One region of the Mesorhizobium sp. YL-MeA3-2017 genome, then DNA from elsewhere that is predicted to be linked to it. Evidence: riboswitches for the same ligand, from Rfam matches in the RefSeq annotation. Region 1 holds a riboswitch; each other region holds the start of a gene.
What was found. Region 1 has a riboswitch for cobalamin ahead of QFZ88_RS22825 (ABC transporter ATP-binding protein). Riboswitches for the same ligand answer to the same signal wherever they lie in the genome.

Region 1 (7,075 bases):
GCGCCAGCTCGGCGACGGCGCGCTGATGCAATCCATTCTCGGCACAAAAGTGGTCTACGACTTCCGCACCGCCGACATCCGCGCCGGGGGCCAGGGCGCGCCGCTGGCGGCGGTCTATCACGCGGCGCTGCTTGGTACGGCCGGCGCGCACGGTGACAGCGCCATCCTCAACCTGGGCGGCGTCGGCAACGTCACCTGGTGGGACGGCAAGGGCGACATCGTCGCCTTCGACACCGGCCCGGCGAACGCCCCGATCAACGACTTCATCAAGGCGCGGGGCTTGGGCGAAATGGATCGCGACGGCGCCCTTGGCGCCGCCGGCAAGGTGGACGAGGCGCGGCTGGCGAAGCTGCTGGAGCACCCCTATCTCGCGGCGCCCTTCCCGAAATCGCTCGACCGCTTCGACTTCACCGCGGCAATGGCCGACGGTTTGAGCGATGAGGACGGCGCCGCCCTGCTCACGGCGTTCAGCGCTTCCTGCGTCGGCAAGGCGCTCGACCTTTTGCCGCGGCGGCCGAAGACGCTGTTCGTGTCGGGCGGCGGCCGCCACAACCCGACATTCATGGCGATGCTGACCAGCCGCGCCGGCGTCGATGCGGTTTCCGCCGACAAGCTCGGCTGGCGCGGCGATGCCGTGGAGGCCGAGTGTTTCGCCTTCCTGGCGGTGCGCGCGCTGCGCGGCCTGCCGATCAGCTTCCCCAGCACCACCGGCGTGCCGAAGCCGATGACCGGCGGACGCATCGCGGGGTGACAGGCGGCCTCGCCTCCCCACTCGCGGGGCGGCGGGTCAGCCTTCTTCGCCGACCCGCAAACTCTTCGCCAAAAAGGTCCGCGTGCGGCCTTTCGGGAAATCCGGCAGGGTTCCGAAGGGCTGATAACCCTGGCGCTGATAGACCTTCAGCGCGGTCGGATTGAAGGTATCGATATAGGCACCGTGGCAGCCGCGCGCGGTGGCCTCGTCCTCGGCCGCCTGCAGCATCCTTGCCGCCATGTTCTGGCCGCGCAGGCTCTCGTCCACCCAGAGCCACTGCACGTAGAGCCAACCCCAGGCGGTGTAGCCGGAGATGCCGGCGGCCAGCCTGCTCTTGTCATCGCGAACCAGCACCGCCAGCGCGCGCCGCTCCGCCGGGCCGACATCCTGAACGTTGAACGCCGCGAGGCTGTCGCCAACGACGGCGAGCACCACGGGGTCGGGGGTCTCGGTGACTTCGATCTTCATGCGGTGCCTTCCAGTCCCTGCCTTACCGGCAAAGCCGATCCGGGACTTGGTGTAGCGGCCTTCGCCGGCCGCTTCAACGGCGCGGCGGTGCTGTTGGCATCGATCGGGCCGATGCCTGCGAAGATCGCGAATAGGCGGACAGGTCCTCCCCCTCAAAGCCGATTGCGCAGCAAGGTCGCGACCACGAAGAGCGCGCCGACCGAGGAGGTGATGATGCCGATCGGCAGTTCCTGCGGCGGCAGCAAGGTGCGGGCCAGGAGATCGCTGGCCAGGAGCAGGACGGCGCCGAAAACCGCGCAGGCAATGACCAGCCGCAGATGGAGCTGTCCGGCGAAACGGCGCGCCAGATGCGGGATCATCAGGCCGACAAAGCCGATGACGCCGGCGACCGAGACGAGGATGGCGGTGGAGAAGGCGGCCGCCAGGAAGGTGAAGGTCCTGAAGCGGGCGACCGGAACGCCGAGGCTTTCGGCGGTGTTCTCGCCGGCCAGGAACGCGTCGAGCCAGCGATGGTAGCGCAGCGCGAAGGCCAGGATGACGGTGGCGCCGAGAAGCGCCAGGCCGATATTGCTCCAGCGGGCGAGACCGAGCCCGCCCATGGTCCAAAACAGCACGGAATGGGCGGCGCGCTGGTCGCCGGCGAAGACCAGGTAATTGGTCAGCGCCGTGAACAGGAACGAGACGGCGAGGCCGGCGAGGATCAGCCGTTCCGGCCCCTGGCCGCGAATGCGGGCGACAAGCAAGAGCACGACGATCGCGGTGAGGATGCCGCCGGCGAAGGCGGCAAGCGGCAAGGTCCAGATGCCGAGCCGGTCGCCGAAGACGGTGATGACCGAAACCGCGCCGGCGGCCGCGCCTGACGACAGGCCGAACAGGAACGGGTCGGCCAGATCGTTGCGCGTCACCGTCTGCAACAGCGCGCCGACGACGCCGAGGCCAGCGCCGACGCAGATGGCGAGGATCGCCCTCGGCAATCTCAAGTCGACGACGATCTTCTCGACCGGCACCGAAACGGCGGCCGCGTCGAGGCCGACGGCGCGCGCAAGTGCCGCGATCACGTCTCCCAACGGAATGACCGTCGAGCCATAGGCGATCGACAGCAGCGCCAGCAGGACAATCAGTGCCGCGCCAATACCGATCGCCGCGCCGTAGGACCTCGTCACGTTCAGAAAGCCTCCGGGTGCATGGCCTTGGCGATCTTGTCGATGGCTTCGATGTTGGCCGGCCCGGGCGTCAGCTCCGCATAACGAAGGGCGACGAAGCGGTTGTTCTTGACCGCGTCCGTTTCCTTCATGGCCGGGTGGCTTTTAAGAAAATCAATCAGCTTCCGGTAGCCGGCCGCATCCTGGTAGTCGAGCAGGACCAGGAATTCCGGGTTCCTGGCGGCGACCGTCTCCCAGTCGGTGTTGCCCCAGCTGGTCTGCATGTCAGCCATGATGTTGGTGCCGCCGGCGGCCTCGATCATCGCGGTCGGAATGGCGAATTTGCCGGCGGTGAAAGGCTTGTCCTCGCCGGAATCGTAGAGGAAGACGCGCGTGCCGCTGCGGTTGCCGACCTTGGCGGTGATAGTGCCAAGCCTTTCCTTCCAGCCGGCGACCAGGGCGTTCGCCTTCTCTTCCTTGCCGAAAATCTTGCCGAGTTTCTCGACGTCGCCAAACAACAGGTCCATCGACGCCGCCGGGCGGTTCTTGTCGACGTGGATACAGCTTTCGGTGAGAAGCAGCGTCTTGATGCCGTGCGGGGCCAGCGTATCAGGCGTCACCTCGCCGCCGGGCTTCATGCCGTAATACCAGCCGGCGAAGAAGAAATCGGGCTCGACCGCGAGCAGGTTTTCCAGCGTCGGATACTTCGGCGCGAGTTCCGGGATCGCGCCCTGGGCGGCCTTGAACGCGGCATCGACCTTGTACCAGCCGGTGATGCCGGTCAGGCCGACGATCTCGGGCTGCAGCCCCAGCGCGAAGGCCATTTCAGACATGTTGAGATCGTTGATGACCGCGCGCTTGGGCGGCGCGTCGAAAGTCAGCGGAACGCCGCAATTGTCGACGGTGACCGGGAAGGCAAAAGCCGCCGATGCAAACAGCGAGAGGGCAAGACCAAGCGCAAGACGTTTCATGGGAACTCCGTTGGGATTGTTCAGCGGGAAAGGCGGATCGGAACGTCGAAGACCGTCAGTTCGCGGTCCCGTTCTTCCGGATGGGGGAACCGCAACACGTCGATCGAAAAGACCTCGCGCACCAGAGCGGGCGTCAGCGTCTCGACCGGCGAGCCGAGCGCGCGCAACCGCGCCTTGTCCATGACGGCGACATGGGTGGCAAAGGGCGCGACCAGCGGCAGGTCGTGCAAGACGGTGACGACGGCGATGCCCAGCCTGGCAACGAATTCGAGCAATTCGCCGCGCGCGCGGGGGTCGAGGTGATTGGTCGGCTCGTCGAGGAACAGCACGGTCGGCCGCTGCGCGATGGCGCGGGCAAGCTGGGCGCGCTGGCGCTCGCCGCCGGAGAGTGAGCCCATGGCGCGCGCTTGCAGCGGCAGCAGGCCGGTCTGACCAAGCGCATCGACAACGATGTCGCGCTCGTCCGCCTGGCCATGCAGGCTGGCATGCGGGATGCGACCGAGCCCGACATAGTCGAGGACGGACAGGCGTGGGTCCGGCTGGTCGGACTGGCCGACGACGGCGATCCTGCGCGCCCGCTCGGCCATCGACAGCCGGTCGAGCCGTTGGCCCTCGAGGCTGACCGTGCCCCGGCTCGGGCGCAGCATGCCGCACAGCATGCGCAAAAGCGTCGTCTTGCCGGCGCCGTTGGGGCCGATGATGGCGAGCCTTTCACCGGCTGCCAGGTCGATGCCGACTTCCTCGACGAGGCTGACGCCGGTTTCAGGCCGGTAACAAAGGCCGCGGGCCTGAAGAACCGGCCCGTTCATGGCAGAACGTCCGATGCGACGCGTGAGGTGCGTGGCGAGACCGACGCGGCCGCCGCGCGGCATACGCGTTTGCGTCGAAGAGCAGCAATACCTTCCACCGATCTCTCTTTCGATCAGGCGCGGAAGGATGGCCGGGATGACGGCAGACGCCGCCCTCTAAGCTTCCTCCCGGCACACCCCGTCCGGTCAACTCGTTGCGATGGCAGGTCTCCTGGCTCGCGGGTCTCGGCTCGGTCCTGCCTTCCCGGCCTGTCGGCCAGTGGCGTATTTCGGACTTTGCTACCGCTTACAGTTGCGGGGGCAGCCATGGCCTCGGCCCGAAGAGCCTCACCATGTTCCCTTTTCACCCCGGACCTTTCGATTCGGGGAACCATCGTCGGGCACCCTATTGGGGCGGCCGCCGCGTGGCAATGGCCATTCATGCTCGCCCGCGGAGCCGGCGGCGGGCCGATCGCCGGGCGGCGTATAACGAACGCGCGGGCGGTGGCAGTCGCAGTCGATATGGCTCCGGGCGGTGAACAGTTTGCGCAGCGAAGCGATGATCATGCCGCCTGCCCTTCCCAGTTCGGGAACGGATCGGACATGTCGCGCCACAGCTCCGGCGCGAAGACCGGACAATCGACGAGGCAGGCATCGAGCTCGGCCCGGATATGGACCTCGTTCATGGGATTGCAGCCGATGAAGACCAGTTCCTGGCGGCGGTCGCCCCACATTGGATCGAGATAGGGCAGCATGGCGTCCCGCCATTCATTGCTGTCGGGCCAGCGGTTGCGGGGAACTGCGGCCCACCACAGGCCGCGCCTGCCGGTTTTGACCAGCGCGCCGGCCTGGCTCAGTTCGCCGACATGGCTTGGCCGCGTCGCCAGCCAGAAAAAACCCTTGGCGCGCACCACGCCCGGCCACGGCCGGCTGACGAATGCCTTCAGCTTCATTGGATCGAAGGGGCGGCGCTCGCGATAGACAAAGGAGCGGATGCCGTATTCCTCGGTCTCGGGCATGTGGTCCTTGAAGCCGTTCAGCTCCTTGAACCAGAGCGGGTGCTGTTCGGCGCGTTCGAAATCGAAGCGGCCGGTGTCGAGCACCTTGCCGAGCGGGACGCGGCCGAAATCCGCCTCGATCAGTTCGGCCTCGGGGTTGAGCGCACGGACGATCTTGCGCGCCAGTTCGCGATCGGGCGCGGCGCAGGCCGAGACCTTGTTGAGCACGACGACATCGGCGAATTCGATCTGCTCGACCAGCAGATCGACCAGAGCGCGCTCGTCGGATGCGCCGAGCGAAGCGCCGCGATCGCGCAGGAAGTCGGCGGAGGAATAGTCTCGCAACAGGTTTGCCGCGTCGACCACGGTGACCATGGTGTCGAGGCGGCAGACGTCGGACAGGCTGGCGCCCGTCTCGTCGCGGAATTCGAAGGTGGAGGCGACGGGCAGCGGCTCCGAAACGCCAGTGGATTCGATCAGCAGATAGTCGAACCGCCCCTGCTCGGCGAGCTGGCGCACCTCCTTCAACAGATCGTCGCGCAGCGTGCAGCAGATGCAACCATTGGTCATCTCAACCAGCTGCTCGTTGGTGCGCGACAGGTTGGCGCCGCCGTCGCGGACGAGCGCGGCATCGATGTTGACCTCGCTCATGTCGTTGACGATGACTGCGACGCGGCGGCCCTCGCGGTTGTGCAGGATGTGGTTGAGAAGCGTCGTCTTGCCCGCCCCCAGGAAGCCGGAGAGCACGGTGACGGGAAGGCGGTTTGGACTGGGTTGGGGCATGGCTGCTTTCCGGGGATGACGATGAGGTCTGCGGCGGGTGAGGCAAAGGGTGCGGACGGGCCGTGTCGTCACGTCCGGCATCGGTGCCCGCCTTGGCGAGGTAGTTTTGTTATAACGTAACATATTTTGAAAAGGCAAGCCTCGGTTTGAAATCTCCTGTGTCGGCGGAATTGTCGTGCGGGTCTTCGGCACGGCCCGCGCGACATGACGTCGGCAATTGCGTGTGCGCAACTGTCGGTCAGGCCTTCGGGGTGAATGTCGCTAGCAGCCCGCGCAACTGCTCGACCGATTTCAGCATGTCCTGATCCGACAGCGCGCCGAAGCCCAGGACAAAACCCTGCTTGCGGGGCGTGCCCTCGTAGAAGGCGGAAAGCGGCACCAGGGTCAGGCCGAGCTTTTCGCCCGCCCTTGCCAAAGCCTGGTCGTCGATCCCTCGGAGAGTGTTTTCGTCCAGTTCCACGATGACATGCTGGCCGCATTCGCTGTTTGACACTTTCAGCCAGGCGGACAGATTGTTTTCGAGCAGCTCTACGAAACGCGCGCGACGAAGCGAATAATGTCGCCGCATCTTGCGCAGATGGCGGGTGAAATGACCGCGTTCCATGAAGCGGGCAAGCGCCAGCTGGCTTGCGGCCGGTGCGTGGTTGCCGGTCGCCGCGCGGACGTTGCACAGCGGATCGACAAGGGGCTTCGGAACAACGAGATAGGCAAGCCGCAAGGCGGGAAACAGCATCTTGGAAAAGGAACCGAGATGAATGACGCGCTCGCCGCCATCCAGGCCCTGCAGCGCCGGCAGCGGATTGCCCAGATGCCGGTATTCGCTGTCGTAATCGTCCTCCAGGACCCAGGCACCGACCGCGCGCGCCGCCGCAAGCAGCGAAAACCGCCTCGCCGGGCTCATCGTCATGCCGAGCGGAAACTGGTGGCACGGTGTTGCGCAGATCAACCTTGCCCCGGACCACTCGGCGCTGTCGGCCGGGACGATCAACCCCTCCCCGTCAACGGGCTTTGGGCGAACGGACAGTCCCCATGAGGCAAGCACGCTCTTCAGGCCGCTGTAGCCCGGCTCTTCGACAATCGCTTCATCATTCGGCGCAAAAAGGGCGCGGCACAGGAGATCAATGCCATCCTGGGCGCCGCCGACAATGAAGACCTGATCGTCCTCGCAGCGGAC
Region 2 (7,075 bases), 3.9 Mb from region 1:
CGAGCCGCTGCTTCGGGAGTCCGCCGACCACGAAATCGATTCCAGCGGTCCTCTTCAAGCAACGGTCGACCGGATCCTACAAGTCGCATAGCGTTTCAGTTGCATTCTCGCCGGCGGATATCCCACCGCACCGCAAAATTTAGACGATCAGTCCGCCTCGGTTCGCATGTGGAGCCTGTCCAGTCCGGTCTTGATCATGGAACCGTAGCCGTTCTCCTCAAGAACACTGGCCCGCCTTAGGCCGGCTTTCGCATGAAACCTGGCTTGTTCAAGATTCCCGATTCGGCGATACGCATCCCCCACATTGAGATGGAGCGAAGGAAGAAAGCTCGCAAGCGCCGGCGCCAGCGGATCCGCGTCCCCCTCCGCCCTCCCTGTCGCCGCCTCAAGAGCGGCGATGTCCCAGGCAAGCTCCATGGCCACATCTTCTTCTGTATCGGCCAGAAAATGCGCGATGATACAGCGGCGATAAGGATCGGTCTCGAAGCCGTCGTTCCATAGCCGCTGAAGCTCCAACTTTCCCGCGCAACGATCGCCGCTTTGAAGAATCGCCACGGCTGCGGTGATCGCGTCGATGGAAAGTTCAGCCACCACTACACCGAGCGTGTCACGCCGCCGTCGACGCGGATGTTCTGGCCGGTGATATATGCCGCGGCATCCGAGGCCAGGAAGGCGATGGTAGCGGCGATTTCCTCGCTGGTGCCGTAGCGCTTCAAGGGCACGCTGTCGCGCCGCTCTTCGGTCGCCGGCAGGCTGTCGATCCAGCCCGGCAGCACATTGTTCATGCGGATGTTGTCGCCGGAATAGGCCTCGACGAAGATCTTGGTAAAGGAAGCAAGTCCGGCCCTGAAGACCGCCGACGTCGGAAACATCGGGCTCGGCTCGAATGTCCAGGCAGTCGAGATGTTGATGATGGTGCCGGCCTTTTGCCTCTGCATCACCGGCGCAACCAGCCGCGTCGGGCGGATGACGTTCATCAGATAGGTGTCGAGGCCCTTGTGCCAGTCATCGTCGCTGATCTCGAGGATCTGCGCGCGCGGGCCATGGCCGGCGCTGTTGACCAGCACGTCGATACGGCCCCAGGTCGAAACGGCGAGGTCGACCAGCCGCTTGAGATCGTCATTGGACTGGTTCGAGCCGGTGACGCCGACGCCGCCCAGTTCCTTGGCCAATGCCTCGCCCTTGCCGGAGGAGGACAGGATCGCGACCTTGTAGCCGTCCGCTGCCAGCTTGCGCGCCGCCGCCGCGCCCATGCCGCTGCCGCCGGCAGTCACCACCGCCACCTTCTGAACCGCCATTACCTTCTCCTCTCCGATGCGGCCGAGCCGGACGGCTCCGCCATGTTGCTATCCTCAGATAGCATCAGACGATAGCAGACGAACCCCGGCAAGAGGCAACTTCGGCAGGGCCAGAGGACGAACGTGGTGATGGAATAAACAGCCCGTTCAAGCCCGCATCGGCTCGCCAGGCTCGGCGGCAGCAAGCTCTTCGAAATACTGGCGCAACGTGCGTGGTTCGCGTCCGAGGATGGTACGCAGCGTCAGGCTGTTTCCCGCAGAACCAAAGGCCGAATAGGATTCGAACACGCGCGCGAGTTGCTGCAGCGCTTCCCCCTCAAAGGGCGGCCTGGCGACAGCTGCCCACTCCTCGAAACTGCGTTCCACCGCCTCGATCGAGCGTCCGAGCACGGCGCTCATCATCGCGGCGATCTCGACGCGGTTGTACATACCGTCTGCGGCGAGCTCGAAGGAGCCATAGGCAAGCCGGTCATCCGTCAGAGCCTCGGCAGCCACTTCGGCGACATCGCGATAGTCGACCCGCGCCAGCCGCGCAGTGTTCGAAAAGGGTTCGACGAACATACTGTCCCGGACAATGGCTCGCCACGCCGGCGCGATGTTCTGGAACAGTGTTGCGGGGTAAAGAATGGTGTAGTCGAGATTGGAGCGCAGCAGCGCCTCTTCGACGGGCAATTTGCTGGCGTGGTTGGCCAGTCCGTTGGCCGGATGAATGACCGAAGAAAACACGAACTTGCCCACCCCTGCCCGTTTCGCCGCATGCACCATGGCGATGCCGAGTGCCGGTTCGTCCGCTACGAAAGGTGGACCGACATAGTAGACGCCATGGACACCCCTGAGCGCAGCGTCGAGGCTTTCGGCATCGCGCAGGTCACCGTCCACGATTTCGGAAGCGCCATTGTTCCGCGCCGAATGTGCGGCAGCCTCGTTGCGCACCAACGCCCGCACGATGACGCCACGCCGGGCAAGCTCGGCAGCGACATAGCCGCCGCTGCGGCCGGAAGCGCCAACCACGAGCACGGTTTTCCTGTTCACATCGGACATCCCGTTTTCCTTCCATATTGGATCCGCATGTCCTGAAACATCGGTCTCTCGCCCTTCGGTTGGTAGAGGGCCAATTCGTGATACCGTCTCTCGAAAATCGGAGAACGGTATGGATCGGTTTGGTGATGTCGAAGCGTTCCTGGCAATCGTGGAACGCGGAAATCTTTCAGCCGCTGCCCGGCATCTCGGCCGCTCGTTGCAGGCGGTCAGCCGTTCGCTGGCAGCTCTTGAAAAAAGCGTTGGCGTTGAGCTCGTGCGCCGCACCACGCACAAGGCGCAGCCCACGGAAGCCGGATATGATTTCTACCGCCGCGTGAAACCGGCACTTTCGGAGATTGCCGAGGCCAGGGCCGAGGCAGGCAATCGCAGCGCCGAACCTTCCGGGCTGCTCAAGATCGGCGGGCCGGAATTGTTCGGGCCAAGCTATCTCATCCCCATCGTCGCGCGCTTCATGGAAATGCACCCCAAGGTGGAGGTCGAACTCAGCCTCTCGAACCGCTTCGTCGATCTTGCCCAGGAAGGGCTCGACCTTGCCATCCGCATTGGCGAGCTGCCGGATTCGGACTTGAAGGCGCTCCGGCTCGGTGTCATGCGCCGTGTGGTCTTCGGCGCTCCGTCCTATTTCGACAAATATGGCAGGCCACGGCATCCGCGTGAATTGGCGGAACATCAATGCGTTTTCCGCAACACCGACCGTGACGCTGGTGCATGGCAATTTCAGGATGGCGGCAGACCGATGACCGTCAAGGTGAGCGGACGGCTGCATCTCGACAACGCCGCGGCGAGCCATTCCGCCGTCGCTGTCGGTCTTGGCATCGGCCGCGTACCGCTTTGGCAAGTGCAGGATCTCGTCGACAGCGGCGCAATCGAGGTGATCCTCGAAGCGTTTGAACAACCGGCGGTCCCGGTTCATGTCATCTGGCCGGCCGCTCGCCTGCCGCTCGCCAAAACGCGGCTTTTCATCGACTTCCTGGCCGCCAATCTACACATCGAACGGCGCAATCGCGAATGCGTCGTGGTTTGATCGCCAGATCGGCGCCGGACTGGCATGGCCACGCATGCGACGTCATCCGCCGTAACCATGCGTTGACAGCACGGCCCGCCCAAGCCTAAATCCGGCAAAGACGGTCTCCTCTCTTCACCGGGAGGAGCGAAGAGGGAATGCGGTGCGAGGTTCAAAAACCTCAACTCCGCGGCTGTCCCCGCAACTGTGAGCGACGAGCCAAGGCCGATAGCCACTGGGATTTCCCGGGAAGGCGGCACCGAGGCGACGACCCGCGAGCCAGGAGACCTGCCGTCCGACCAAAACCCCAACGCCTGGCGGGTGTCCCGGGCAAGGAGTCCGATTTGGATCGCAACGGCAGTTTTTCGGCTGAGACGGCGGGTGTTGCGGCAGACGCCGACACCGCGCCCGTCACCATCATCGTCTGTTCCTCGTGCCGCGACGAGACCGGCTCGGACGCGCGTCCACGTGCCGGCGCGCTGCTGGCCGAGGCTACTCGCACCGCCGCCGAGGATAACCGGAACATCGAAGTCCGCACCGTCGAATGTCTCGGCAACTGCAAGCGCCGGCTCTCCGCCGCCTTGTTGCGCGACGGCTGCTGGAGCTATGTCTTCGGCGACCTGACCGCCGAAAGCGGCCCCGACCTCGTCGCCGGCGCAGAACTTTTCGTCACCTCCGAGGACGGCCTCATCCCATGGCGCGGCCGCCCTGATTCGCTGAAGCGCGGCCTGATCGCGCGCATCCCTCCCCTTACCATGCTGAAGGACTAGACATGACCGCTTCCGTTTCCCGCGTGCCCTGCACCGTCGTCACCGGCTTCCTCGGCGCCGGCAAGACGACGCTGATCCGCCATATCCTCGAAAACGCCAAGGGCAAGCGGCTGGCGCTGATCGTCAACGAGTTCGGCGACGTCGGCGTTGACGGCGAAATCCTCAAGGGCTGCGGCATCGACACCTGCCCGGAGGAAAACATCGTCGAGCTCGCCAATGGCTGCATCTGCTGCACCGTAGCCGACGATTTCGTGCCGGCGCTCGACCAGATCCTGTCGCGCACGCCGAAGGTCGACCATATCCTGATCGAGACCTCGGGTCTCGCTCTGCCGAAGCCGCTCGTGCAGGCCTTCCAGTGGCCGACCGTGAAGAACCGCGTCACCGTCGACGGCGTTATCGCCGTGGTCGACGGCCCGGCACTGGCCGAAGGCCGTGTCGCCGCCGACATGGACGCGCTCGCCGCCCAGCGCGTGGCGGACGATTCGCTCGACCATGACGATCCGGTCGAAGAGGTGTTCGAGGATCAGGTCGCCTGCGCGGACCTGATCATCCTTTCCAAGAGCGACCTGATGGACGCCGCTGGCACGGCAAAAGCCAATGCCGTGCTGGACGAGCACGTCGCACGCGCCGTCAAGGTGGTGCCGACCGCCCAGGGCAAGGTCGATCCTTCCGTGCTGCTCGGTCTCGGCCTGGCGGTCGAGGACGACATCGAGAACCGCAAGAGCCATCACGACGGCATGGGCGACCACGAGCATGACGACTTCGATAGCTTCGTCGTCGAGATACCCTCGATCGCCAATCCGGACGAACTGGCCCGCCGCGTCGCCGACGCCGCAGAGAAGGAAAACGTGCTGCGTGTGAAGGGCTTCGTCGAAGTCGACGCCAAGCCGATGCGGCTCCTGCTGCAGGCGGTCGGCCCGCGCGTGAACCACTATTACGACCGCGCATGGACCGCTAGCGACGACCGCCGCTCGCGGCTGGTGGTGATCGGTCTGAAGGGCCTCGACCGCCCGGCCATCGAACGTATTCTGGTGGGGTAAGACTTGCACATCCTGACCACCACCTCCGCCTCGCTCGACGACATCGCCGAGCCAGTCGACCTGCGCCAGCAGCCGGCGGAGATGGTGGCGCTGTCGTTCACCGACAGCGATCTGGCCGGACTGGCATCGGCCTGGCAGGCGGATGCCGGCAACCTGCCTTCGATGCGGCTGGCGGCGTTGCGGGATCTGCGCCACCCGATGTCGGTCGATCTGTGGATCGACAGCGTGGCCCAACACGCCAAGGTGATCCTGGTGCGCATCCTCGGCGGTCACGACTGGTGGCGCTACGGCTGCGACCAGCTCGCCGCGGTGGCGGGTGCCAAGGGCATCAAGCTGGCGCTGCTGCCCGGCGAATCGCACGATGAAGACCTGCGGCTCACCGAGGCCTCCACCTTGCCCGCGGATGAGCTGGCGGCGCTGCTTTCCTATTTCCGCCAGGGCGGCGCAGCCAACATGACGGCGCTCGTGCGACGCCTGGCCGGGCTTTGCGGCCGGAACGTCGTCGCAACCCAGCCGGTCGAAGTGCCGAAGGCTGGTTTTTATCAACCGGGCATTGGTGTGGCGGATGGATTGGCTTCCTTCTTCCCGTTCACGGGGAGAATATCCCAGCAGGGGGGTCTGAAGGACGGGCAGGAGCCGCCCCTCATCCGCCCCTTCGGGGCACCTTCTCCCCGTGAACGGGGAGAAGGAAACAACCCCGTTGTCCCGATCCTGTTCTACCGCTCGATGCTGCTGGCGGCCGACGCCGCGCCTATCGATGCTTTGGCTGAAGCGTTGCAGGCACGCGGCATCGCCGCGGTGCCGATCTTCGTTTCCAGCTTGAAGGACAAGACCTCGCTCGATTTTGTCGAGACCGCGTTCGGCGAGCTAAAGCCGGCGGCGATCGTCACCGCCACCGCCTTTGCTTCCGGCGCGGAACCCGGCACCGAGACGCTGTTCGACCGTGCCGGCGTGCCGGTGTTCCAGATCATCGTCGCCACCACGCGCCGTGACGCCTGGGAAACCAATCAGCGCGGGCTAGCGCCCGCCGACCTTGCCATGCATGTCGTGCTGCCGGAGCTGGATGGCCGCATCCTCGCCGGCGCCGTCTCCTTCAAGGCCGAGGTCGAGGCGAATGCCGCTCTTGCCTTCCGCGCCTTCGCCAACCGGCCGGAACCCGATCGTGTCGAAAGCGTCGCCAACCGCATCGCCGCCCATATCCGGCTGCAAAAGACACCGGCGAGCGAACGCCGCCTTGCCATCCTGATCCCGGACTATCCGAGCGCACCGGGGCGCACCGGCTATGCCGTCGGTCTGGATGTGCCTTCCTCCGTGCTTGCCATGCTGCACGACCTTAAGGAGGCCGGTTACGCGGTTGAGAAGATTCCGCAATCGCCGCGCGTGCTGCTCGATCTTCTCGAACGGAACTGCGAAGGGCTTTCGCTGGAAGACTACGCAATACTGTCCGAACATCTGCCGGACGAGGCACGCCGGATAGTGGTCGAAGCCTGGGGCGAGCCGGCGGCATCGTCCCGCTTCCCCTTCCGTGCGGCCACCTTCGGCAACGTCACCGTGGCGCTGGCGCCGGATCGTGGCCGCTCGGCGGACCGGCGCGCCGACTATCATGACCCGACGCTGCCGCCGCGCCACGAACTGGTCGCTTTCGGCCTGTGGCTGCAGCAATCGCTCGGCGTGCAGGCGATCGTCCATGTCGGCGCCCATGGAACGCTGGAATGGCTGCCCGGCAAGACGGTGGCGCTTGGGCAGAATTGCTTCCCCGAGATCGTCACTGGCGCGCTGCCGGTCATCTATCCTTTCATCGTCTCCAATCCGGGCGAGGCCGCACAGGCCAAGCGCCGCATCGCCGCCGTCACCCTCGGCCATCTGCCGCCGCCGTTGACCGGCGCGGGCCTGGACGAAAGCCAGCAGGAACTGGAGCGGCTG
Region 3 (7,075 bases), 1.4 Mb from region 1:
ACGAGTTTTCCCATTGGGCCCTCGCCGTCAAGAATCTGCTTGCCGATCAGGCACTCTGGGGAGCGACGTCGAACATCCAGTTCAAAGCCTATGCGCCAGGCACTGCGGTGCTGCAGTATTATTTCGCTTTTTTCGGCGGCAGAGGCGAAGCGGCACAACTCATCGGGATCGATGTGCTGATAGCCTCAGCGATCACGGCCACGATCGGACCGGCGATACGCCAACCAATCGTCGCCCTTCTCTTGGCCGGACTATGCGTCTTTCTCTGCTACTTGCTCGGATATTCGCTCTACGACATATATGTCGACCACACGCTAGGCTTCGTGTTCGCCGCAACACTGTCGGCCAGCTTTTCGCTGCCGAGAAACTGGATCGGTGTGCTCGCGCTGGTGCCGCCGATTGTCACCCTTCTGCTGATCAAGCATGTCGGGCTTTTGCTTGGGCTTGTTGTGGTTGCCGCCGTCACATGCAGCCAGTTGTGGAGGGATCGATCCGCACTGCGCGAGCTGAAGATGAAGGCAGTTCTTGCGGCGATAGCTCCAGGTGTACTTCTCCTCGCCAGCATTCTGGCCGCCAGTTGGACCTGGAAGAACTATGTCGCGGGGATAGGGGAAACCACCCAAACGATCACGCTACGATCGCTTCTTGGCTTCCTCTTCGCCCCTGACGAGAGATCGCTTGTAATACAGGCCGAGTTCACGAACCGGTTCTTTAACGGTTCTGCCGCGACCGTCTGGCTCCCTGTTGTTTGGCCAGATGAAATCGGGATTTCACTTGCGAAGGTTTTCTTTGTACTTGTCGCAGCCACACTGGCACTCGCCGCGCTAGTAAGGCAATCGAGGGTGGTTATATCCCTCGGGGTACTAACCGCTGGATCAATCGGCTATTTACTCGTCCTGCTCGCCGCCTACCGTTACTATTTCGGGGAATACGAGGGCCGGATACTGACCTCTTTCGAGCGATACTTTGGCACCTATCTCTTAGCGTGGGGCGTGGTGTTGCTGGGTATTCTATGCCGCCAAATCGCGATTGCGCCTCAGGGGGTGCGCATAGCGGCAAGCGCAGCCCTTGCGATGATCTTCCTAGCTTCGCCTGTCGGCCTACGAAACACGGTGTTTCTCGGTCCTGAGCAGCGAACCGCGTCTGCGGCCAAGGATGCGAAAATGCGTGGTGAACTCGAAACCATCGCCAACGTTTTGCTTCCGCAGACTTCGAGGAAAAGCGTTATCTACTACGTTGACCAGGACACAACGGGCTATTCCTATTATCTTTTCAGATACCTAGTCGCTCCATTGGCAACCAATAAATGGTGCTGGTCGCTCGGAAAGCCGTATCGTGAAAGCGATCTTTGGACCTGCGACAAAGAAATGGCCAAGGAATGGCGCGACTACAGCTTTGTCGTCACTTACAACGCTGACGCTCAGTTCTGGCAGAGGTACGGTGCAATCTTCGATCCCAAGGACAGAGGCGCGCGCGTCGGCATCTACCGGATCACGTGGCTTGGAGATGCGTCGGTGCAGCTTGAGAGGATTGGGCCGTAATCGCCGACGGCGCGCTCGCAAGAGCGCATGGTCCGACAGTCTCATGGGGATTTGATGCCCCTTATTGAGAGCCAGTGTTGGGCCTCCGACCGCATTTCGCCGCCATCGCAGCCGGTGCAAACTTCAAGCACACCGTCGTTCCACCGCCCTCGGTCTCCTCGAGGCTAACGGAGCCACCATGGGCGCTCATGATCTGCTCGACGATGGCGAGCCCCAGACCGGTGCCTTCGCTGTCGCAGCGCTTGCCACGGACGAAAGGCTGCAGAACCGCGAGGCGTTCGTCGACCGGGATGCCTGGCCCATGATCGATCACGCGGATTTCGGATGGCACGAGCACCTCGACAATCACCAGCCGGGTGCCGGCGGCGTGGCGCACGGCATTCAGGATCAGGTTTTCCAGCGCGACCCGGATCGCCGTTTCCGACCCGGAAACCGGCACCAGCCGACCCGGCGTCCGCAATTCGATCTCGATACCCCGCTTCAGCGCCATCGGCACCTGATCGGACACCACCGCCTTGGCGATCGCGGCCAGGTCCATTTCCGCGAAGGCCAGCGACTGGCCGGAGAGGCGGGCAAGCTGCAGAAGCGTGGTCACGATCGAGGCCAGTCGCGTCGTGTCGCGGACCAGCACGCTCCGCAGTTCGGCATCGTTCACCTGTTCCAGCTTGAGGCGCATCTTGGTCAGCGGCGTGCGCAATTCGTGCGCCGCGTTCGCCAGGAAATTGCGCTGCGCCTCGAAGGCCGTGTCGATGCGCGTCAGCGCGGTGTTGAAGGCCGCAACCATGGGCTTCAGTTCGATCGGCGTATCGTCGTCCGAAATCCTGCGGCCATTGGGCAGGCCGTCGATCTGCTCGGCCGATTCCACGACACGTCGCACCGGCCTCGCGATCGAGCGCTTGACCACGACAACAGCGATCGAGGTGGTGGCGATCAAGACGAGACAGAGGAGTTGGACCAGGCCCTGCGAACGCACTGCTATAAGGGCTACAAGGATCGTCTCCCAGGTGGAGAGCCAGATGCCACCGACCGCAACGGTCTTGCGCCCGCCGCCTTGCGTGACGGTCCTGATGCCGAGCATGTCCCGATCGTCCTGCCGATAGCTGAACTCCGAATAGCCTATCTCCTGAGGGACCTGATCGAAGACGCGCCGGGCCGAGGACGGTTGGGTGCCGCGGGTTATGGTCTGGACCCCGTCTCCGATGACATACCAGAATGTGGGTTGCGCCTCGGCGAAGTCGACGATGTTCGTGGCAAGCCGCTTGCTGTCGAGCGCGAGATGTCCGCTCGCGTCATAGGTGATGGCCGCGGACAGAACCTTGGAGAGCTCGGTCGTGTTGATGCGCAGCCGCTCCTCGAGGCTGGTGCTGACGAGAACAGCGAGCGTCAGCACGGTGCTCAATATCATGACGATCGGCATGCCAACGACCAAAAGGGTGGCAACCGGAAAGGCGATGGATCGGCGCAACCGCGTCATTCCGACACCAGCATGTAGCCGATGCCGCGCACGCTTTTGATCACGGCGTCGCAATCGGCTTCACGCAGGCGCCGCCGCAGGCGGCTCACATGCGAGTCCAGGGCGTTGGATTCGATGTCTTCATTGATGTTGTAGACGGACGATTCCAGCGTCTCGCGCTGGACGACGCGCCCCGCGCGCCTCACCAGGGTTTCCAGTATGGCCAGTTCGCGGCGCGGAATCTCCAGCACTTTCTGTCCCACACTCGCCGATCTGTGGTTGAGATCGAACACCAGATTGCCGATCTGCGTGGTGCCCAGCGCGTCCAGGCTGTAGCGGCGCAGGACCGCGCGGGCGCGGGCGACGAGCTCGGTCGGCTCGAAGGGTTTGCCGACATATTCGTCCGCCCCTTTGTCCAGGGCCGATGCGATGTCGAAAGGGTCGTCCAGCGCGGTCAGGACCAAGGTGGCGGGCCGCGGCCGCAGCCGGCGCAGCACCGGAAGCAGCGAAAGGCCGTCGCCATCGGGAAGCCGGCGGTCGATGATCACCAGATCGAACGGATGGGCGATCAAGGCCGCCTCGGCTTCCGCGATTGTCGCAAAAGCGTCGGTCACCCCGATCGCGCTTTCCATGATGTGCTTCAACGAGGATGCGAGCTCGCGATCATCCTCAACGATCAATACGTGCATTGGTCACTGTTGCTTGAGAGGGGTGTGCTTTAGCCGGAGATCACGTCGCGGTCCATGCCGTCAGTATTCGTAGCGCTCGTCGTCGAACGGGCGGTCGCCCCGGCGATCCCTGTCCAGGTCAAATCGCTGCAGACATCTTGAGAAGCTTGGGGTTCCGTCGATAAACCCGTAGGACAGACAGCGTTCCCGATCGCGTGTGTTCTGACAGCCGGACAGAACAACAGCGATACACACCACAGATAACAAACGCATTGCAGGCCTCATCTCGAAATCATTGCGGCACCAGATGCCGTCGCCCTGCTTCGCGTCGTCACATTGCAACAATGTTACGGGTCGATGTTGTCGCTACGCCACCCGCCGCCTGCCGCACAGGCCAGTGCGAAAGTCCTGAAAACGACACGGTCCCGATTCACCAATCCGATACCCCGATCGGAGATTGCTGTTGGCCGCGACATCGCGGCAATTGTCTATTGTCGGTGTTCATGGTTACCTGCACGGGTTCTAATTGAGACGCGCCGCAGCCCGATGGCGCCGGGTGATGAGACGGTCATGTCCGAACAGGAAACGGAACATCGCGAGCGCGAGCACCGGCAACGCGTGCTCAAGGGCGCGACGATCATCACCAGTATCCACACGTCGGAAATCCCCTGCGTCATCCGCAACCAGCATGCCAACGGCGCCGAACTGAAGGTGGCTGCCGACGTCGTCGTGCCGGAACGATTCAGCCTCTACGTGCCGGTGGACGGCGTTGCCTATGAGGCCGTGCTGCGCTGGCGCCGCAACGACCGCGTCGGCGTGCAATTCGTCGGCCAGGGTCCGAAACCGCGCCTCCATTACGGCTGAGGTCGCGGCATCACTGCCATCGCGGCATTCGTTCGCCGGCCCGGTTGACGCGCCGGGCGGCCATGGCTAGCTTCCGAATCGGAATTGGTTCCGCCGCGAGGCGGATGAAAAGGGAACACGGTGAGGCCGAGCAATCGGACGAAGCCGCGACTGCCCCCGCAACTGTAACCGTTGAGCCTTCTTCCACGATGCCACTGGCGCTGACGCGACCGGGAAGGCGGAAGAGAGCGATGACACGGAAGTCAGGAGACCTGCCTGTTCCGGTCACCCATGCTTGATCACGGGGTGTGATCAGGCGCGGTCGTCCGTGGCGGTGACACGACAAAGTGTTGCCGCGTGCCGGAACGGCCGAGAGGTGAAATGCGACCCGTCGCAAATCCTCGCATCGCCACATCCGTCTGCGGTTCGTGATGAACCTTGCGGCGCCGTTGCGCCGTCGATCCTTTTGGGGGCGGAAGTGAAAAAGACTGTTTTCCTGGCCGGCGCAGTGGCGCTGGCTTCGACGAACCATGCCGGCGCGCAGGACGATAATGACCGCGGCGACGTCACGATGCTCGACCGCATCGTGGTCACCACACCGCTGAGACGCGAAACCACGCTGGAGCGCTCGACTTCCTCGGTGACTGTGATCGATGCCAGGAGCATCGAACGCTCGGCCGCGCCCGATCTGCCCTCGCTGCTGAAAGCCTATACAGGCGTTTCCATCATCACCTATGGCGGTCAGGGTGCCGGCGCCAATCTTTATCTGCGTGGCATGTCAGCCAGCCAGACGCTGGTGCTGGTCAATGGCGTCCGGGCGAGTTCTGTCACCACCGGCACCGCCTCGCTCGGCAACATCCCGCTCGATTCGATCGAACGCATCGAAATCGCCAAGGGCGCGCATTCGGCGCAATACGGCTCCGACGCCATGGGCGGTGTCGTCAACATCATCACCAAGCAGGGCGGCCCCTGCGCCGACGGCCGCGACAGCAGCGCCTCCATCACCACCGGCGTCAGCCATCCGTGGGGCGGAACCCTGTCCGGCAATTTGCGCGGCCGCAACGCGAGCGGCGTCGACTATTCGATCGGCGGCAGCGTCATCGGCACGCGCGGCTATGATTTCACCACGCCGACGGCCTGGGGCCACGAGCCGGACGATGACGGCTTCCTGCTCGGCTCGATAAACGCTTCGCTGTCGAAGCAGTTCGACTGGGGGCGCATCTATGGCGACGCGCTGATTTCGCGCAGCCGCGGCCAGTACGACGCCTCCTATCCCGACGCCAATGAAGTCGACACGACAAGTTTCGTCGGCAAACTGGGCGCCGAGATCAAACATGCCGAAGACTGGATCTCGACGATCGAACTGTCGAACTCCGTCGACCGCTCCCGCAATTTCCGCGACGGCGTGGCCGGCGACAGCCGTTTCAATTCCAGCCGCTACGGCATCTTCGCATCGACCCAGAAGGGTTTCGACACCGGCGCCATGTCGCATGTGCTGACCAGCGGCGTGGAGGCCTATCGCGAACAGGTGGATTCCACCGTCAAATTCGACGTGACCGCGCGTACGCTGGCGGCGGTGTTCAGCCAATACTCGCTATCATACGACGCGCTGACGATCGACAGCGGCATCCGCTATGACCACAACGGCCAATTTGGCGGCGCCACCACCTACAATGTCGGCGCGAGCTATGAAATCCTGCCCGACGTCACGTTGCGCTCATCCTATGCCACCGGCTTCAGGGCACCGAGCTTCAACGAGCTTTATTATCCGGGCTATTCCAACCCGGACCTCAAGCCGGAAAAATCCAAATCCTACGAAGTCGGGCTAAACTGGCGGGCGGGCGCCGACACCAGTCTCGACCTCGCCTTCTACCAGACCTGGCTGGCCGACGCGATCGCGTCCAATCCGCCGACTTATCGGCCCTTCAACGTGGCCAAGGCCCGCATCACCGGTTTCGAGGCGGCGCTCGACCACCGCTTCAACACTGAATGGGCCGGAAAGGTGACTGTCGATGTGCGCGAACCGCTCAACCAAGACAACGGCAAATACATCCCCTATCGCGACCGGTTCAAGGCGACGGCCGAGATCACCTATAGCCCGACCGAACAGCTCGATCTGACCGCCCGTCTGCTCTACGGCGCGGCGCGCTATGCCAACGCGGCCAACACGGTGAAACTGCCGGACTATGTGACGATGGACTTCACCGCGCTCTATGCGCTCGACGCCCGTTCGCAGGTGAAGTTCGCGGTCGAGAACCTGTTCGACGCCGAATATTCGACGGTGACGGATTATCGCGCGCCCGGCCGGACTTTCAATCTGAGCTTCACCCGGACATTCTGACGGTGAACGAGGACAAGGCGATGGCACCAGACAGCACAAGCCACACCGGCTGGATCGACCGTGCCGCCGCCTTTGCACTGACAGCGGGCCTTGCCCTCGTCGCGTTTGCCGGCGCGGCGCGCGCCGGCGAGGCGCCGCGACGCGTCGTCTCGACGAATGTCTGCACCGACCAGATGGCAATGCTGTTGGCCGCCGACGGCCAGCTTCATTCCGTTTCCTATCTTGCCGC
Region 4 (7,075 bases), 4.0 Mb from region 1:
AGGCGGAAGACCGCTGGGGCATCCATGGCGGCGACTACGAGACCTCCATGATGCTGCATTTCCGGCCCGAGCTGGTCGACATGGGCAAGGCCGAGAATTTCGTCTCGAAGGTGGTCGAGGCCGAGAAGACGTTTTCGCTGCTGCGCCACACCGGCACCCATGCCTTCGCCTGGATGTCGCAGGACCTCAACCCGCATGGCGTGGTCGGCGAGGCCGCCAAGGCAACCGCCGACAAGGGCCGGCAGACCGCCGAACACCAGGCCGACGGCTTCATCACGCTGCTGAAGGATGTGCGCAAGGCGAGGTTGGATGAGTGGGTGAAGTAAGAGGCGCCTTATCTCCCCCCGCAAGGGGGAGATAGAGGCGCCAGCACCCTACCCTTCAATCTCCAGCTCGAACGGCACGCCCTCGAAGGCATCGGCGCCGCGGCCGATCGAGGCGATGGCGGCGACCATGCGGCCGTTGCGGCCAAGAATGTGGTCGGCCACGGCGACGAGGCGCGGATTGGGCGTCGCGGAGGGAGAGAGAAAGCGCAGCGTCCTGGCCAGTTCCAGCTCGTCGCGCTTCGGCGCCAGTGCCGCGGCGATGATATAGGCGGAAGCCGTCGAGCGGCTGATGCCGGCATAACAGTTCACCACCAGCGGCCGCGCGCGGTTCCAGCCCTCGGCGAAGGCAAGCAGCGCGCGCACATGCTCCTCGCCGGGCAGCGTCATGCCCTCCTGCGCCTCGGCGATGTCGTGCATGACCAGATGCAGATGGTTTTCCGGCCGGATCGCGGCGGGGCGCAACATGTCGGTGCCGGCGGCAAGCAGCGACAACAGCCGCTCGGCGCCGGCGCGGTTGACGGTGGCCTCGACCTTGGAGAGCGGGCAGACGATGATCATGCGCGGATCCTGTTTTGGCGAGCTTCGCCCGTCGCGGCCCAACCGGCAAGGGCGGCTTCGAGGCGGCGCCACTCGTCCTCGTTGCCGGGCAAGCCGGACCGCAGCGCATGCGGGCGCTGCGCGAAATGGCGCAAAAGGATGCCTTGCCGGCCGAGCGCTTCGAACAGGCCGGGCGCGCCGGCGAAATCGAGATAGCGGAACAGCGTCGTGCCGCCGGCGACCGTAACGCCATGGTGGGCAAACAGCGCATCGAGCCGCGCGGCATCCTCAGCCAGCCGCTGCCGCATCGCCTGCTGCCAGGCAATATCGCCGAGCGCCGCGATACCGTATTCCAGCGTCGGGCCTGCCACCGCCCATGGCCCAAGCTGGCTGTCGAGTAGTGCGGCCGTCGCCGTGTCGGCGAGCGCGAAGCCCAGCCGCACGCCGGCGAGGCCGAAGAATTTGCCGAAGGAGCGCAGTACCACCAGCCCGCCCCGCCCAATGTCGCCGGCGAGGCTGTCCTCGCGCGGGCCGACATCCATGAAGGCTTCGTCGACCACCAATAACCCGCCTTTGGCTTTCATCCGGGCGGCGAGCGCCAGCAGATCGTCGCGCGCGACGACGCGGCCGTCGGGATTGTTGGGATTGACCAGTATGGCCAGATCAGCCTCGGCAAGCGCCGCGAAATTTGTCACTTCGGCCACCTTATGACCGGCGACGGCGGCGGCGCGCGCGTGTTCGGCATAGGTCGGCGACAACACCAGCGCGCGACCGGGCGCCACCAGCGAGGCGACACGCGGCAACAGGATCTGGGTGCCAGGTGCTGCCACCACATTGGCCCGCGCCGGGGCGCCATAGGCGGTGGCGGCGACAGTCGCCAGCTCGGCCGACCTCGCCGCCTCCGGCAGTCTGGTGAAGGCGGTGGCGGGCGGCTCGAAAAGCGGATAGGAGTGCGGATTGATCCCGGTCGAGAGATCGACGAACGGTTCCGGTGCGCCAGGAAACAGCGCCCGCGCCCGGCCGAGGCTTCCGCCGTGATCCACCGCTGCAATCGCCTCGCCTGGAAGCCGCATGTTCGCCCTGACCGCCTTTCTGTCGCTGCTGATCGAATCTCGGCTCGGCTATCCCGACCGGCTGTTCCGTGCCGTCGGCCATCCGGTGACCTGGATCGGCGCCCTGATATCCTGTCTCGACCGCGGGCTCAACCGCGCCGCCGACAGCGACGCCGCGCGTCGCATGGCCGGCGTCTTTTCGCTGCTGGTCATCGTCATGGTGCCGGCAACCATCGCCCGCCTGGCCGAGACGGCGCTTTTGGCGCTGCCGCTCGGCATTGTCGCGGTGGCGCTGCTGGCGAGTTCGCTGCTGTCGCAGAAGAGCCTGGCTGCCCATGTCGAGGCGGTGGCGGACGCGCTGGACTCGGGCGGGCTGACGGCCGGCCGCAAGGCGGTCTCCATGATCGTCGGCCGCGACCCTGAAAAACTCGACGAGGCGGCGGTCGGCCGCGCGGCGATCGAAAGCCTGGCCGAGAATTTCTCCGACGGCATCGTCGCGCCCGCCTTCTGGCTGGGCATCGGCGGGCTGGCCGGCGGCGTCGCCTACAAGGCCGCCAACACCGCCGATTCCATGATCGGCCACCGCAGCGAGCGCCACGAGGCCTTTGGCTGGGCGGCGGCGCGCTTCGACGATCTGATCAATTTGCCCGCCTCGCGCCTGACCGGCCTTTTGATCGTCGCTGCCGCCTTCTTCGTCAGGGGTGCCGACCCGGCCGAGGCCTGGCGCGCCATGTGGCGCGACGCGCGCTTTCACCGCTCGCCCAATGCCGGCTGGCCGGAAGCCGCGATGGCAGGTGCGCTGGGTCTGGCGCTCGCCGGTCCACGCTCCTATGGCGGCGTGCTGGTCGAAGGCCGCCATATGGGCGAAGGCGGCCGCACCGCCGTCACCAGCGCTGACATCCGCCAAGCGCTCCGGCTCTATTGGGCGGCCGACATGCTGCTGATCGCGCTGTTCGGGGTGGTGGCGCTGGTGCTGTGGTAGGCGACGGCGGTCTTCCTTCTCCCCTTGTGGGAGAAGGTGGCCGAGCCGAAGGCGAGGTCGGATGAGGGGTGTTGGCCGGAGCGCAACTTACCCAAACCAGGATAGCGCCGAAGCAATTCTATTCTCGCGCCGTCTCGTTTCTTCCAACACCCCTCATCCGTCTCGGCGCTACGCGCCGATCCACCTTCTCCCTCAGGGGGAGAAGGGAAGTAAAGGTGCCTAAAACTCGATGCCCTGCTGCGCCTTCACGCCGGCGGAAAAGTGGTGCTTGGTGGCGCCCATTTCGGTGACGAGGTCGGCGGCTTCGACCAGCGACGGCTTGGCGTTGCGGCCGGTGACGACGACATGCAGCCCCTCGCGCCGGCCCTTCAGCGCCGCCACGACACGGTCGAGGTCGAGATAATCGTAGCGCAGCGCGATGTTCAATTCGTCCAGCACCAAGAGGCTGATCGACGGGTCGACCATCAGTTCCTCGACCTTGACCCAGGCGGCTTGCGCCGCCGCGACGTCGCGCTTCAGGTCCTGCGTTTCCCAGGTAAAACCCTCGCCCATCGAATGCCACACGACGCGCTCGCCGAAAGCCGCGAAGGCCTCGCGCTCGCCGGTGTGCCATTTGCCCTTGATGAACTGCACAACGCCGACGCGCCGGCCGTAACCCAGCATGCGCAGCGCCAGGCCGAAGGCGGCGGTGGTCTTGCCCTTGCCGGGCCCCGTGTTGACGATCAGCAGGCCTTTTTCGATTGTCTTTGCCGCCACCTCGGCGTCCTGCACGGCCTTGCGCTTGGCCATCTTGGCGCGATGGCGCTCGGCTTCCGCCTCGTCGATCCCGGTCATGTCATTTCACCTTGAGCGGCAGGCCGGCAACCGTCAGCACCACTTCACTGGCGACCGAGGCGACCTGCTGGTTGAGACGCCCGGCGGCGTCGCGAAAACGGCGGGCCAGCGCATTGTCGGGCACGATGCCCAGGCCCACCTCGTTGGAAACCACGAACCATGGGCCGCGCGGTTTGGCGAGCGTGGCGACAAGGCGCGCGCATTCGGCCTCGACATCGTGTTCGGCCAGCATGTGGTTGGTGAGCCAGAGCGTCAGGCAATCGACCAGCACCGGCCGCCCCGACGGCAAACTCGTGAGCGCGCCGACAAGGTCGAGCGGCGCATCGAGCGTTTCCCACCCTTCGCCACGGCGGGCGCGGTGATGGGCGATGCGCTCGCGCATCTCCTCGTCATAGGCTTGTGCGGTGGCAATGTAGGTCCACGGCGCCGGCAGCGCTGTAATGAGTTTTTCGGCATGCGCGCTCTTGCCCGAGCGCGCACCGCCGATGATGAAGCAAACGCTTTGCCGATCAGGCAAAGCTGTCGCGAAGGTTCGACGCCTGCCCGGTGAAGCGACCGCGCACGATGCCGACGACGGCGCCGAGCACCAGCCAGAACACCAGATTGGTGATGGTGACCGCCACCACGAACTGGTGGTGCAGGCCTTCCGGGATCGGCGTGTCGTAGCTTGCCGGCTGCGGCGCGCCGACGATGTGCGGCGCGACGATCAGCGCGACCGCCAGGATCGTCAGCGGCAGCGAGCGGCGGAAGGCGATCAGCGCCAGGCCGATCGCCGTTGCCACCACCGTTGCCACCCACCAGATCTGCCGGGGCAGAAGGTCGGCGGCGGGCATGGCCGGCAGTTCCGGCGGCAGGCCGAGGCCCGGCGCCAGCGTGAAGACGGCAAAGCCGGCCAGACCCCAGAACACGCCCTGGCGCCAGTTGCCGATGCCGCCGGCGAATTCCGAGAAGGCGACAAGGATCAGCGCGAAGCCGATGCCGGTGACGATATTGGAGACCACGTTGAAGGAGAAGCGCTCGGCGCCATCGGCGGGCGCCCAGCCTTCCTCTTCGGCCGGAGCGGCGGCGGCCGGGGCCGGCGTGCTCATGGCGGTGGTGGCCGCGCCGGCATCAGCCGCGGGAGCAGCCGGCGCCGGATGCTCGTGACCGCCGCCGGCCTGTTCATAGACCTCGGCCTTCAGGATCAGCGGAACGGTGGCATAGGCCTGCAGGCAGGCGAGCACGATGCCGGCCAATAGCCCAGCGATCGCCGCGACGAACACGACGTTGCGAAAAACAGACATGGTGGGTTCCCCCTGGTTAGTGGCAGGGGAACGCCATCGAGTGGCGTGCATCGTGGGCGGCGTTGTGCACGGCCTCGATATGCGAGAAGCCAGTGAAGCCGACGATGAAAATGCCGAGCAGGCCGGCCAGCGCCAGTTGCAGGAAGCGCGACTGCGAGGAGGTCGAGGCGCCGAGGGAAATGGTTGCGGTATTCATGGTCTGTCCTTTCGCCCTCCACCCGAGGGCATTGCCATCATTGCTGTCGCCGGCAGGTCTCCTGGCTTGCGGATCTGCGCCCTTCTCCACCTTCCCGAGGCGAACCTCAGTGGCATTGGAGAGGACTACCGCTCACAGTTGCGGGGGCAGCCACGGTTTCGGACGGACATTTTCTTCCCTCCCCACCGTATTCCCTCTTGGTCCCGAAGGGACCGACGACATCGTGGACTATAGGGAGAATTGCGCCGCCCGGCAAACCAAATTCCGCCATCGGTGGATGCAGAAGCGTCATCGTGCGGACCGGGCGCCATCCCTTCTCCCCTTGCGGGAGAAGGAAAGGCGCTCGCTACATCGACTTCGGCAGGTAGCGCCAGGTGACAAGGCCGCAGACGGCGGCGAGGCAGCCAAGCGTGGCGAAGACCGAGCCCAGCCCGAAAAAGGCCAGCACCACGGAATAGACCAGCGGCGGCGTCAGCTCCGAAAAGTCGAGATAGGTGCGGTAGACGGCCGCCATCTGCGGACGCTCATAGGTGCGCACCGAGCGCATGAAGGCGGTGGAACCGATGGCATCCAATGCGATGGTGAACAGGGCGCCGACCAGCAACAGGCCGGCAGTGGCGAGCGGCACGAGTTCGCCGATGGCGCCGGCCAGCCAAAGCGATATCGCCATCCCGGCAAAGGCGAGCGTCATCACGTTGCGGGCGCCGTAGCGTTTGCCCGCCCTGCCCCAGAAGATCGCCAGGAACAGCATCGCGTTGCCGGCCGAAACCAGCAGACCGCCAGCCAGCTTGCCCTGGCCGGTGATGACCATGAACAAGGGACCGTAGACGAAGAAGGTGGTCCAGTAGCAGGAGCGGCCGAAGGCGATCAGCCAGGCGAGCCTCAGCCGGGGCTGGCGCACGAAGCGGCCGATATTGGCGAGCGGATTGATGGGTCGGCTCTTGCCCGGCACGATCATCGGGTTGTCGCCCAGCCGGTAGTACCAGAACAGCGCCAGCAGGCAGAGCGCGAACACCGCGACCGCGCCATGCGCGGCATAGATGCCGTAATGCGTGTAGAGGAAAATGCCGAGCGTCGGACCGGTGGTCCAGGCGATCATCGACCACGCCATGCGCAGCGACTCGGCCTGCATCAGGTCCGCCTTGCGGATATGATCCATGATGTAGAGGTTGAGCGTGATCGACAGCGCGCTCGCCCCCATCACCCGGCACAGCATGCCGAAGATCTGCCCCGGCAAGGAATGGGTGACGAAAAACAGCGAGCCGATGGCGAGCAAAAGCGCGCCGGCGGTGTAGACCCAGCGGCGCGCGAAGCGGTGGATCAGCATCGGCATGAACAGCGTCGCCGACAGGCCGAGCAACGAGACGATGGTGTAGAGGATCGACACCGTCTGCTCGTTCTTCAGGATCTCGTAGGCCTGGATGGGAATGACCGAGGCGATCGTCGCCCGGGCGCAGGATTCGATCGAATAGAGCGAAGCGAAGGTGCGCGCATCCGCCGGCGGTACGGCCGGTAGCCAGATGGGATGGCGGACATGCGTGGACATGAATTCTCGAATTCGCGACTCGTGAAGGAAATCTGCGTCGGCGACGCTCAGGCCAGTAGCAGGAAACCGACGCACTCGTGCCCGATTGCGAAGCCGGCCAACGGGTTTGCGCGATTTGGCACAATGAGGTCTTGCACCGCCTCGTTCCTTGCAGCCCACTCACCCGTCTCGGCGCTGCGCCGAGCCACCTTCTCCCGCGAGGAGGAGAAGGGAAAGCCCTCGCCTCGCCATTCTTGTTTCACCCGCATCCGTGCTAGGCATGGCCCAGTCGCAATTTCCGAATCCCGCCGCATGAGCCTCGAAACCTCGACCTCCCCCT

Region 2: another riboswitch for cobalamin. It lies ahead of QFZ88_RS04400 (DUF1636 family protein); the one in region 1 lies ahead of QFZ88_RS22825 (ABC transporter ATP-binding protein).
Region 3: another riboswitch for cobalamin. It lies ahead of QFZ88_RS16625 (TonB-dependent receptor domain-containing protein); the one in region 1 lies ahead of QFZ88_RS22825 (ABC transporter ATP-binding protein).
Region 4: another riboswitch for cobalamin. It lies ahead of QFZ88_RS04030 (CbtB domain-containing protein); the one in region 1 lies ahead of QFZ88_RS22825 (ABC transporter ATP-binding protein).

What each region holds. Positions count from the first base shown of each region.
Region 1 is NZ_JAUSVH010000001.1:4,855,639-4,862,713, reverse strand. Features, by position in the region: gene QFZ88_RS22845 (anhydro-N-acetylmuramic acid kinase) at 1-751, shown strand, start outside; gene QFZ88_RS22840 (GNAT family N-acetyltransferase) at 788-1,219, opposite strand; gene QFZ88_RS22835 (FecCD family ABC transporter permease) at 1,372-2,382, opposite strand; gene QFZ88_RS22830 (ABC transporter substrate-binding protein) at 2,385-3,332, opposite strand; gene QFZ88_RS22825 (ABC transporter ATP-binding protein) at 3,353-4,141, opposite strand; cobalamin riboswitch at 4,325-4,531, opposite strand; gene zigA (zinc metallochaperone GTPase ZigA) at 4,684-5,901, opposite strand; gene QFZ88_RS22815 (PLP-dependent aminotransferase family protein) at 6,140-7,075, opposite strand, start outside.
Region 2 is NZ_JAUSVH010000001.1:940,133-947,207, forward strand. Features, by position in the region: gene QFZ88_RS04375 (shikimate kinase) at 1-91, shown strand, start outside; gene QFZ88_RS04380 (hypothetical protein) at 148-591, opposite strand; gene QFZ88_RS04385 (SDR family oxidoreductase) at 594-1,298, opposite strand; gene QFZ88_RS04390 (NmrA family NAD(P)-binding protein) at 1,446-2,339, opposite strand; gene QFZ88_RS04395 (LysR family transcriptional regulator) at 2,449-3,363, shown strand; cobalamin riboswitch at 3,448-3,653, shown strand; gene QFZ88_RS04400 (DUF1636 family protein) at 3,687-4,112, shown strand; gene cobW (cobalamin biosynthesis protein CobW) at 4,115-5,152, shown strand; gene cobN (cobaltochelatase subunit CobN) at 5,156-7,075, shown strand, end outside.
Region 3 is NZ_JAUSVH010000001.1:3,460,523-3,467,597, reverse strand. Features, by position in the region: gene QFZ88_RS16645 (hypothetical protein) at 1-1,541, shown strand, start outside; gene QFZ88_RS16640 (sensor histidine kinase) at 1,603-3,015, opposite strand; gene QFZ88_RS16635 (response regulator) at 3,012-3,683, opposite strand; gene QFZ88_RS16630 (hypothetical protein) at 4,233-4,526, shown strand; cobalamin riboswitch at 4,595-4,800, shown strand; gene QFZ88_RS16625 (TonB-dependent receptor domain-containing protein) at 4,984-6,846, shown strand; gene QFZ88_RS16620 (ABC transporter substrate-binding protein) at 6,867-7,075, shown strand, end outside.
Region 4 is NZ_JAUSVH010000001.1:859,014-866,088, forward strand. Features, by position in the region: gene QFZ88_RS03995 (creatininase family protein) at 1-326, shown strand, start outside; gene QFZ88_RS04000 (tyrosine phosphatase family protein) at 375-884, opposite strand; gene cobD (threonine-phosphate decarboxylase CobD) at 881-1,936, opposite strand; gene cbiB (adenosylcobinamide-phosphate synthase CbiB) at 1,935-2,897, shown strand; gene cobO (cob(I)yrinic acid a,c-diamide adenosyltransferase) at 3,117-3,731, opposite strand; gene cobU (bifunctional adenosylcobinamide kinase/adenosylcobinamide-phosphate guanylyltransferase) at 3,733-4,248, opposite strand; gene QFZ88_RS04025 (CbtA family protein) at 4,241-5,014, opposite strand; gene QFZ88_RS04030 (CbtB domain-containing protein) at 5,031-5,210, opposite strand; cobalamin riboswitch at 5,244-5,442, opposite strand; gene QFZ88_RS04035 (MFS transporter) at 5,557-6,756, opposite strand; gene QFZ88_RS04040 (DUF1624 domain-containing protein) at 7,048-7,075, shown strand, end outside.